2 regions of the Saccharopolyspora sp. NPDC049426 genome follow, and region 1 is predicted to be linked to the other one. Evidence: riboswitches for the same ligand, from Rfam matches in the RefSeq annotation. Region 1 holds a riboswitch; the other holds the start of a gene.

Region 1 (4,764 bases):
CGGCTCGTCTACGTCCCGCCGCCGGACGCCGAAGCCCGCCAGGCCATCCTCACCGCGGCGGCGAAGAACACCCCGCTGTCCGATGACGTCGACCTCGCGGAGCTGGCCGGAACCCTCGACGGCTACTCGGCGGCCGACTGCACGGCACTGGTCCGCGAAGCCGCGCTCACGGCGATGCGGGAATCCATCTCCGCCGCCAAGGTCACGGGCACCCACCTCGCCACGGCCCGCGAGGCGGTCCGCCCGTCCCTGGACCCGGCCCAGCTCGAGACCCTCGCCGCCTACGCCGAGAACCACCGCTGACCCGCGGACCGGTCCGATCTCACGCGAAGCCAACCTTCAGCCCTCTGACCAGGACGTGCACGCCCGAGCGCGGGTCGCGGCGCTACAGACGTGCGGGTGCGTGCGGTGAGGGCTTGAACTCCGCGCGGGGTTCGGGGATCACTTCCCGACGGACGGGCCCTTGTAGTCGTTGGTGATGATGGCGATCAGGCCCGGCGTGGCGTCCTGTATCCCGTCGAAGCGGGCCTCGGCTCGGGCGCCGATGCGGGCGGCGAGCTCCTTGGCCTGGCGCTCCTCGCCGGTGCCGGGGCGGAAGAAGACCGTGGTGGTCGGGATCTTGCCCTTGGCGTAGTTGCCGACCTCGGGCACGTCGTACCCGGCCTTGCGCAGGTCCTCGGCGGCGCGGTGCGCCAGCCCGGAGATCGTCGAGTTGTTGTAGACCCGCACGATGATCTGCTCGCTGCCCTTGCCGGAACCGACCGGGACGTCCTGCCCCGAACCCGGGGTCTGGGCGTTGCCCGAACCGGGCTGCTCGGTGACCGGCGGCTGGGTCGTGGGGGGCTGGACCACCGGAGGCTGGGCCGACGGCGGCTGCACGGGCGGGACGACCGGGGCCGGCGCGGGTTCCGGCGGCGGCTGCACCTGCGAGGTGGGCTCCTGCGGCAGCGGCTGGGCGGTGTCCGAGGACTCGCCGGACATCAGGGTCGCGGTCCCGAACACGGCCGCGAGCACGCCGACTCCGATCAGACCCAGGCCGATCAGCTTGGCCCCGCCGGGTCCGCCGGACGGTTCCCCAACACTCATCAGTGCAACTCGATTCCCAGTCGTTGAGCGGCCCTCGTGCGCTGTCGTGCCGCCCGTGCCTTGCGCAGTCTCTTGATCAGCATAGGGTCCGCGTTGAACGCGGCGGGGGAATCCAGCAGCGTGTTGAGCAGCTGGTAGTACCGCGACGCGGACATGTCGAACAGTTCCCGGATCGCGATGTCCTTCTTGCCCGAGCGCTTCCACCACTGCGCTTCGAAGGCGAGGATCCCCAGCTCCCGGTCGGTCAGGTCCCGGTCCGCGGGGCCCGGTTCGGGCTCGTCCGCCGGCGGTTCGACGATCCGCTCGATGGGCTGCGTGATCGGCTCGGCGAGGGTCAGCCGCCGACGCTCCGGCGCCTGCTGACGCCCGTGCATGCGCGCGAGTTGTTCGCACTGACGGGCGATCTCCTGCGCGGTCAGCATCTGGGCGGCGTCCATCCGGCTCCTCGCCTCGCGATTCGGTCGCGGAGAATCACACGGCTGTCATTCCCGGTGACCAATTGAACCATGCCGTGATCCGGACGGTGAGCCGATCACACCCCTGTTTCACGCGCAAGAGCGCACCCGGTCAGGCCACCTGGGGGAACCGATAGGGTCCGCGCATGGCTGTTCACCCCATCCGCGTCTACGGCGACCCCGTGCTGCACAACCCGACTCGCCGGGTGGAGCGCTTCGACGAGGAGCTGCGCACTCTCGTCGAGGACATGTTCGAGACGATGGCCGCCGCGAACGGGGTGGGCCTCGCGGCCAATCAGATCGGCGTCGACCTGCGGTTGTTCGTCTACGACTGCCCGGACGACGAGGGCGTGCAGCACCGCGGCGTGGTGATCAACCCCGAGCTGACGACCTCGGAGGTCCCGGAGACCATGCCCGATCCGGACGACGACTGGGAGGGCTGCCTGTCGGTCCCCGGCGAGTCGTACCCGACGGGCCGGGCGGACTGGGCGAAGGCCACCGGGTCCGATGTGGACGGAAAGCCGGTGGAGGTCGAGGGGACCGGCTTCTTCGCGCGCTGCCTGCAGCACGAGACCGATCACCTCGACGGCTACGTCTACCTGGACCGGCTCACCGGCAGGCACGCCCGCGCGGCCAAGAAGATGATCAAGCGCAACGAGTGGGGCGTCCCCGGCCTGAGCTGGGACCCGGCCGAGGTGGGCGACCCGTTCGCCGAGTGAGCCGAACGCGGCCGGACGGATGAACCTGTTGCCATCGGCGGCCGCACCCCCGTAGCCTCGGCCACGAACAAGTCAATCCGCGGGAGCTCGCACCAAGAGCGGGCTGAGAGGGCGACTGGAGAACTCCGGGGTCGCCGACCGCACGAACCTGACCGGGTAATGCCGGCGTAGGGAGTGGACGGCAATGGCCGACGTGTATCCGAACGCATCCGGAATCACCACGGGACCCATCGAGGGATCCCGAAAGGTCTTCAGCAGCACCGAATCCGGGCTGCGCGTGCCGTTCCGCCGCATCGAGCTGACCAACGGTGAACACCTCGACGTCTACGACACGTCAGGGCCGTACACCGACGAAAACGCCACTGTGGACGTCCACAGTGGACTTCCTCGAACGCGAGCGGGATGGCGCGACGGACGGGAGCACAACACCCAGCTGGGCTGGGCGAAGGCGGGCGCGATCACCCGCGAGATGGAGTACATCGCGCACCGCGAAGGGGTTTCGCCGGAGTTCGTGCGCGACGAGGTCGCCTCGGGCCGCGCGGTGATCCCGGCGAACCGGTGCCACCCGGAGAGCGAGCCGATGATCATCGGCAAGAACTTCCTGGTCAAGGTCAACGCCAACATCGGCAACTCCGCGGTCACCTCCTCGGTCGAGGAGGAGGTGGAGAAGATGGTGTGGGCGACCCGCTGGGGCGGCGACACCGTGATGGACCTGTCCACCGGCAAGCGCATCCACGAGACCCGCGAGCGCATCCTGCGCAACTCCCCCGTGCCGATCGGGACCGTGCCGATCTACCAGGCGCTGGAGAAGGTCGACGGCGATCCGGCCTCGCTGACCTGGGAGATCTACCGGGACACCGTGATCGAGCAGTGCGAGCAGGGCGTGGACTACATGACCGTGCACGCGGGCGTGCTGCTGCGCTACGTTCCGCTGACCGCCCAGCGCGTGACCGGGATCGTCTCGCGCGGCGGGTCGATCATGGCGGCCTGGTGCCTGGCGCACCACCGGGAGAGCTTCCTCTACACCCACTACAGCGAGCTGTGCGAGATCCTGCGCGCCTACGACGTGACGTTCTCGCTGGGCGACGGCCTGCGTCCGGGCTCGATCGCCGACGCCAACGACCGCGCCCAGTTCGCCGAGCTGGAAACCCTCGGCGAGCTCACCCACATCGCCCGCGAGCACGACGTGCAGGTGATGATCGAGGGACCCGGCCACGTGCCGATGCACAAGATCGCGGAGAACGTGCGGCTGGAGGAGGAGCTGTGCGGTGAGGCGCCGTTCTACACGCTCGGCCCGCTGACCACCGACATCGCACCCGCCTACGACCACATCACCTCCGGCATCGGCGCGGCGATGATCGCCCAGGCCGGCACCGCGATGCTCTGCTACGTCACCCCCAAGGAGCACCTCGGCCTGCCCAACCGGGACGACGTCAAGACCGGCGTGATCACCTACAAGATCGCCGCGCACGCCGCCGACCTGGCGAAGGGACATCCCCGCGCCCAGGAGCGGGACGACGCGCTGTCCACCGCCCGCTTCGAGTTCCGCTGGACCGACCAGTTCAACCTGTCGCTGGACCCGGACACCGCACGCGCCTTCCACGACGAGACGCTGCCCGCGGAACCGGCGAAGACGGCCCACTTCTGCTCCATGTGCGGCCCGAAGTTCTGCTCGATGAAGATCACCCAGGACGTCCGCAAGTACGCCGAGGAGCACGGCCTGACCAGCGTCGAAGCCATCGAGGCCGGCATGGCGGAGAAGTCCGAGGAGTTCACCCGCACCGGCGGCGAGGTCTACCTGCCGCTCGCGGCCAACGACTGATCGCGAGGGCCGGGGCGGCTCCAACCGAGCCGCCCCGGCCACTCAGAAGTCGTCGGTGGAGGTGCTCAGGCCGAACGGCGCGGGGAGTTCTTGCGATCTGCCTGGTCACGAGCCTGTCCGGAAACGACCGAGGAGTCAGCAGCTGCGCGATCGGAGGCGATCACGCGGCACGTAGCATTCTGGGAATGCACGACGAGACCGCTCCGCCCACCGCGCTGACCATCGCCGGATCGGACTCCGGCGGAAGTGCGGGCATGCACGCCGACCTGCGGACCTTCTTCGCCTGCGGGGTGCACGGCATGACCGCCGTGACGGCGGTGACCGTGCAGAACACCGTCGGCGTGACCGGCCTGGTGGAGATCCCGCCGGAGACCGTGGCCGCGCAGATCGACGCGGTGGCCTCCGACATCGGCGTCGGCGCGGCCAAGACCGGGGTGCTCGCCTCCGCCGCCACCATCGACGCCGTCCTGGACGCCTGCGACCGGCACGGGATCGGCCGCGGCGGCCGGACGCCGTTCGTGGTGGATCCGGTGGCCGCGTCGCGCAGCGGCGAACCGCTGCTGCGGCCGGACGCGCTCGACGCGCTGCGCCACCGGGCGTTCCCCCGGGCCACGCTGGTCACCCCGAACCTCGACGAGGTGCGGCTGCTCACCGGCATCGACGCGCGCACCCGCGAGGACCT
Region 2 (4,764 bases), on a different contig from region 1:
GCGCTGCACGGCGGCGGCTCACCGGAGCAGATCACCAGGATGCGCAGCTTCGGCGAGAAGCTGGGACTGGCGTTCCAGCACATCGACGATCTGCTGGGGATCTGGGGCGATCCGGCGATGACCGGCAAACCGGTGTTCTCCGATCTGCGCACCCGCAAGAAGACGTTGCCGGTGGTCTCCGCGCTGACCTCGGGCTCCAGCGCGGGCCAGCGGCTGGCGTCCCTCTACTACCGGGAGCAGCCGCTGGTCAGCGGCGAGCTCGCCCAGGCCGCCGAGCTCGTCACGCTCGCCGGCGGGCGGGCGTGGAGCCAGGCCCAGGCCGATGAACTGCTCGCCGCGGCGTTGACTGATCTCCGCAGAGCGGAGCCGGAGGAGGACGCGGCGGAAGCGCTCACCGCACTGGCCCACCTGGTGACGCGCCGGGACCACTGAATCCCGGCGCCCGGAAACGACGGCTCCAGCCACCACCGCCGCCCCTCCTGGCTGGAGCCGTCCCCGGTCACCGGGTGGTTCGCCTCGACGCGAACCACCCGGTCCAAGAGCTGTTCAGGAATGCGGCGGAGCCGCTGTTTCATGTGCGGGACTCAACCAGCACCGCCGCAGGTTCTGCTACCCGCACCGCTACGCGAAGCAATTCCTCAACAGCTTTCAGGAGGCCTTCCGGCGGCTGCGGGCGAGCAGGCCGATGATGCCCGCGGCCACCGCGGAGATGACGAACGAGGTCAGGGCCGCGCTCATCCAGGTCGGAACGGTGAAGCCGATGGCCTCGCGGGCGCCGGTCCACAACTCGGTCCACCAGCCCAGTTCGCCGGGGTTGATCAGCTGGAAGGTCGCGAAGCCCAGCAGCCAGGCGATCAGCATCCCCCAGCGGGAGGGGGCCTGCGCCGAGACGTCCCACTCGCGGTTGCGGGCGTTGTAGAAGTAGTCCACCGCCAGCACGCCGAACATCGGCACGAACACCGATCCGATCAGCAGCAGGAAGTTGGAGAACTGCTCGATGTCCATCGTCAGCGCGGCCAGTGTGCTGACCACACCGACGATCAGGCTCAGCAGCCGCCGATCCGTGCTGGGACGCAGGTTCTGGATGGACACCGCGGTCGAATAGGTGTCGGCGAAGGACTGGTCGACCTCGCGCAGCACCAGCACCGCGAAGAACAGGACGCCCAGCGGCGCCGCCAGCAGCGGGTCGAACGCCTTGTCCCCGTCGAACCCGACCAGCGCCAGACCGAGCAGACCGAGCAGGTAGCAGGCGATCTGGGTGACCGAGTAGCCGACGGTCGCCGCGGTGAACGCGCCGCTCGCCGACCGCGAGTGCCGCGAGTAGTCCGAGGCGACCGGCAGCCAGGACACCGCGACGGCCAGCGCCGCGTCGGCGCCCGGCCAGAACCCCTCCCAGGACCCGTCGTTCATCGGCGGCAACGGCTGGCGCAGGAGCTGCACGAAGAAGTAGACCATCGCGATGAGCACCGCGATGCTCACGTAGCGGCGCAGCAACCGCAGCGCGCCCAGGGGGCGCAAGGTCAGCGCGGTGGTGAGGGCCCCGGCGATGAGCACGTACAGCCACTGCGGTCCGCCACCGAACAGCGCCTCGGTTCCCTGGGCGATCACCAGCAGTTCGAAGGTCCCCCAGCCGACCAGCTGGAGGATGTTGAGCACGGTCGGCACGTAGGACAGCCGGGTGCCGAACAGGCCGCGCAGCAGCATCATCGCCGGTGCGCCCGTGCGGGCACCGGGGATGGCCGCGATGCCGACCATCAGGCTGCCCAGCACGGTCCCGACGACGGTGGCCGTCACCGCAGCCGCGAAGGACAGCTGCGGCACCCCGGCGGGCGCGAGCACCGCGAGCGCACCGCTGAAGCCGAGCAGGCTCACGCCGAGGTTGCCCCAGAAGGCTCCTTGGTCGAGCACGCCCAGCGTTCTGGGGGCCGGTTCGTCCAGGGTGTTCGGAACTTCGGACCGTTCGACGTCAAGCGCCATCGACAGCTCCCTACGCCGGCATTATCCGGACAGGTTCTGCGGTCGGTGGCGCGCTGCGTGCCACCCTCTCAGCCCGATCCGCCCGAGCTCCCGCGTGGATAAGTCGGGCAGACCATACCTGATCGAGTGAAGGGGGTCGGTCAGCGCCTCCTGTTGCCGAAAAGCCCGCGGGTGACCTCGCGACCGACGGCGCTGGCGGCGGAGCGGAAGAACGAGCGCACGGCGGGGTTCTCCATCGCCTTCTGGAACATCCCCGCTTCCTCGCGCGCACCCTTCTGCTGCGGGACCTGCCCTTCCGGAGCGGCCGGCTCGGCGACCTTCTGGGCGAGCTTCTCGTAGGCGGACTCGCGATCGATCGTCTCGGAGTACTTGGCGTGCAGGTCGGAGGACTGGGCGGAGGTGCGGACCGCGTCCTCGCCGATGGTGCCCATCAGCGAGCGCGGTGGGCGCAGCCGCGTCCAGGCCACCGGTGTCGGAGCTCCGGTCTCCGACAGCACGGTCACGATCGCCTCCCCGATGCCGAGGCTGGTCAGCGCCTCGTCGAGCCGGTAGTGCTCGGTGGTCGGGTAGGTCTTGACGGTCTTGGACAGCGCCTTCTGGTCCTCGGGGGTGAAGGCGCGGATCGCGTGCTGGACGCGGGCGCCCAGCTGCGAGAGCACCGGGTTGGGCAGGTCGGTGGGCAGCTGGGTGCAGAAGAAGACGCCGACTCCCTTGGAGCGGATGAGCTTCACGGTCTGCTCGATGCGGTCGAGGAACGCCTTGGAGGCGTCGTTGAAAAGCAGGTGCGCTTCGTCGAAGAAGAACACCAGCTTCGGCCGGTCCAGGTCACCGGCTTCGGGCATCTCCTCGAAGAGCTCGGCCAGCAACCACATCAGGAACGTGGAGAACAGCACCGGGTTGGTCTGCACGTCGTCGAGCTCGAGCAGGTTGACCACGCCCTTGCCCTCGGACTGCCGGAGCAGGTCGGCCACTTCCAGCTCGGGTTCGCCGAAGAACTCGTCCCCGCCCTGGGCCTCCAGGTTCGACAGGGCCCGCAGGATCACCCCCGCGCTGGCGGCCGAGACACCACCGATGCCCTTGAGGTCTTGCTTGCCCTCGTCGCTGGTCAGGTACTGGATGACCGACCGCAGGTCCTTGGTGTCCAGCAGCGCGAGTCCGCGCTGATCGGCCCAGTGGAAGATCAGCCCGAGGGTGGATTCCTGGGTGGCGTTGAGCCCGAGCACCTTGGCCAGCAGCACCGGCCCGAAGCTGGTGATCGACGCCCGGATCGGCACCCCGCGGCCGCCGGTGCCCAGCGAGAGGAACTGCACCGGGTAGGACGCGGCTTCCCAGTCGTCGCCGACGTCCTGGGCACGCGCGGTGAGCTTCTCGCCGCCCTCGCCGGGCTGGGCGAGCCCGGACAGGTCGCCCTTGATGTCGGCGAGCACGACGGGCACCCCGGCGTCGGAGAGCTGTTCGGCGAGCAGCTGCAGCGTTTTGGTCTTTCCGGTGCCGGTCGCTCCTGCGACCAGGCCGTGCCGGTTGAGCGTGGCCAGCGGGATGCGCACCTGGGCCGCGGCGTCCGCCTCGTTGTCGATGACCACCGCCCCGAGGTCGACGGCGGCTCCGCCGGAGCTGTATCCGGCCGCGATCTGCTGGGCGGCGTCGTTGTCGGTCACCGCAGTCTCCTCCCGTCGGCACGTTCCCCTCGGAAGGTAGGTCGATCCGGCCGCCGAGCTGGGGAGCACCACTCGGTCGAGGGACATGCGGGCGCGTCCGCACTAGCACCCCGAACGAGCCACCAAAAGGCTCGTTGACCACCGGAAAGATCTCCTTCGACGGCATGGGATGCGTCGCTCGTTGGAGTTAGAGTCTGGTCGGACCACATGGCTGTGAGCGAGCGTGCGTGAGGAGTGCGTCGTGACCGGATTGGACCGCCTGCGGGCGCGCGTCAGAACCGAGGATTCCCTGGTCGTGGCGTTCTCCGGCGGCGTGGACTCGGCGCTGCTGGCCGTGGTGGCGCACCAGGAGCTGGGAGCGCGGATGCTCGCGGTCACCGCCGTGTCCCCGAGCCTGGCCGCCGAGGAGCGCAAGCGGGCCAAGCGCTTCGCCCGCGAGAACGGCCTCGCCCACGTCGAGGTCTGCACCGACGAGGCCGACCGGCCCGAGTACGCCGCCAACGACGGGAACCGCTGCTACCACTGCAAGTCCGCGCTGTTCGACGCGGTGGAGCCGCTGGCGGCGACGATGGGCGCGAGCATCGCGCTGGGCACCAATGTGGACGATCTGGGAGATCACCGGCCGGGTCAGCGCGCGGCGGCGCAGCGCGGCGCGATCGCGCCGATGGTCGACGCCGGGCTCACCAAGGCCGACGTCCGCGAGGCCAGCGCCGAGCTGGGTCTGTCCACTGCGGACAAACCGGCGGCAGCGTGCCTGGCCTCCCGCGTCGCCTACGGCGATCCGGTCACCCCGGAGGTGCTGGCCCGCATCGAGCGGGCGGAGGAAGCCGTGCACGCCCTGGGGTTCCCGGTGTGCCGGGTCCGCGCGCACGGTCAGGGCACGGTGGCGCGCCTGGAGGTGCCCGCCGAGGACATCGACCGCGCGGCAGCGCACCACTCCGAGCTCGACGCCGCGGGCCGGGAGGCGGGCTTCGAGTTCTGCGCGCTGGACATGGCCGGTTTCTCCAGCGGCCGGATGAACGTGCTGCTTCCGCTGCTGCCCACCCGGACGGCGTCATGACCGGCTTCAGCGATCTCGGCTACGCCAGGGTCGACACCGACCGGGAATCCCGCCAGGGGCTTCCGGAGG

What was found. Region 1 has a riboswitch for thiamine pyrophosphate ahead of thiC (phosphomethylpyrimidine synthase ThiC). Riboswitches for the same ligand answer to the same signal wherever they lie in the genome.
Region 2: another riboswitch for thiamine pyrophosphate. It lies ahead of AB0J78_RS26845 (cytosine permease); the one in region 1 lies ahead of thiC (phosphomethylpyrimidine synthase ThiC).

Annotation. Positions count from the first base shown of each region.
Region 1 covers NZ_JBFAPZ010000013.1:55,151-59,914, forward strand. Annotated here, with positions in the region: gene AB0J78_RS25885 (AAA family ATPase) at 1-303, shown strand, start outside; gene AB0J78_RS25890 (LytR C-terminal domain-containing protein) at 442-1,086, opposite strand; gene AB0J78_RS25895 (DUF3263 domain-containing protein) at 1,086-1,394, opposite strand; gene AB0J78_RS25900 (peptide deformylase) at 1,688-2,260, shown strand; TPP riboswitch at 2,330-2,451, shown strand; gene thiC (phosphomethylpyrimidine synthase ThiC) at 2,445-4,082, shown strand; gene thiD (bifunctional hydroxymethylpyrimidine kinase/phosphomethylpyrimidine kinase) at 4,268-4,764, shown strand, end outside.
Region 2 covers NZ_JBFAPZ010000014.1:60,589-65,352, forward strand. Annotated here, with positions in the region: gene AB0J78_RS26840 (family 2 encapsulin nanocompartment cargo protein polyprenyl transferase) at 1-432, shown strand, start outside; gene AB0J78_RS26845 (cytosine permease) at 649-1,977, opposite strand; TPP riboswitch at 1,968-2,081, opposite strand; gene AB0J78_RS26850 (helicase HerA-like domain-containing protein) at 2,118-3,635, opposite strand; gene larE (ATP-dependent sacrificial sulfur transferase LarE) at 3,877-4,695, shown strand; gene larB (nickel pincer cofactor biosynthesis protein LarB) at 4,692-4,764, shown strand, end outside.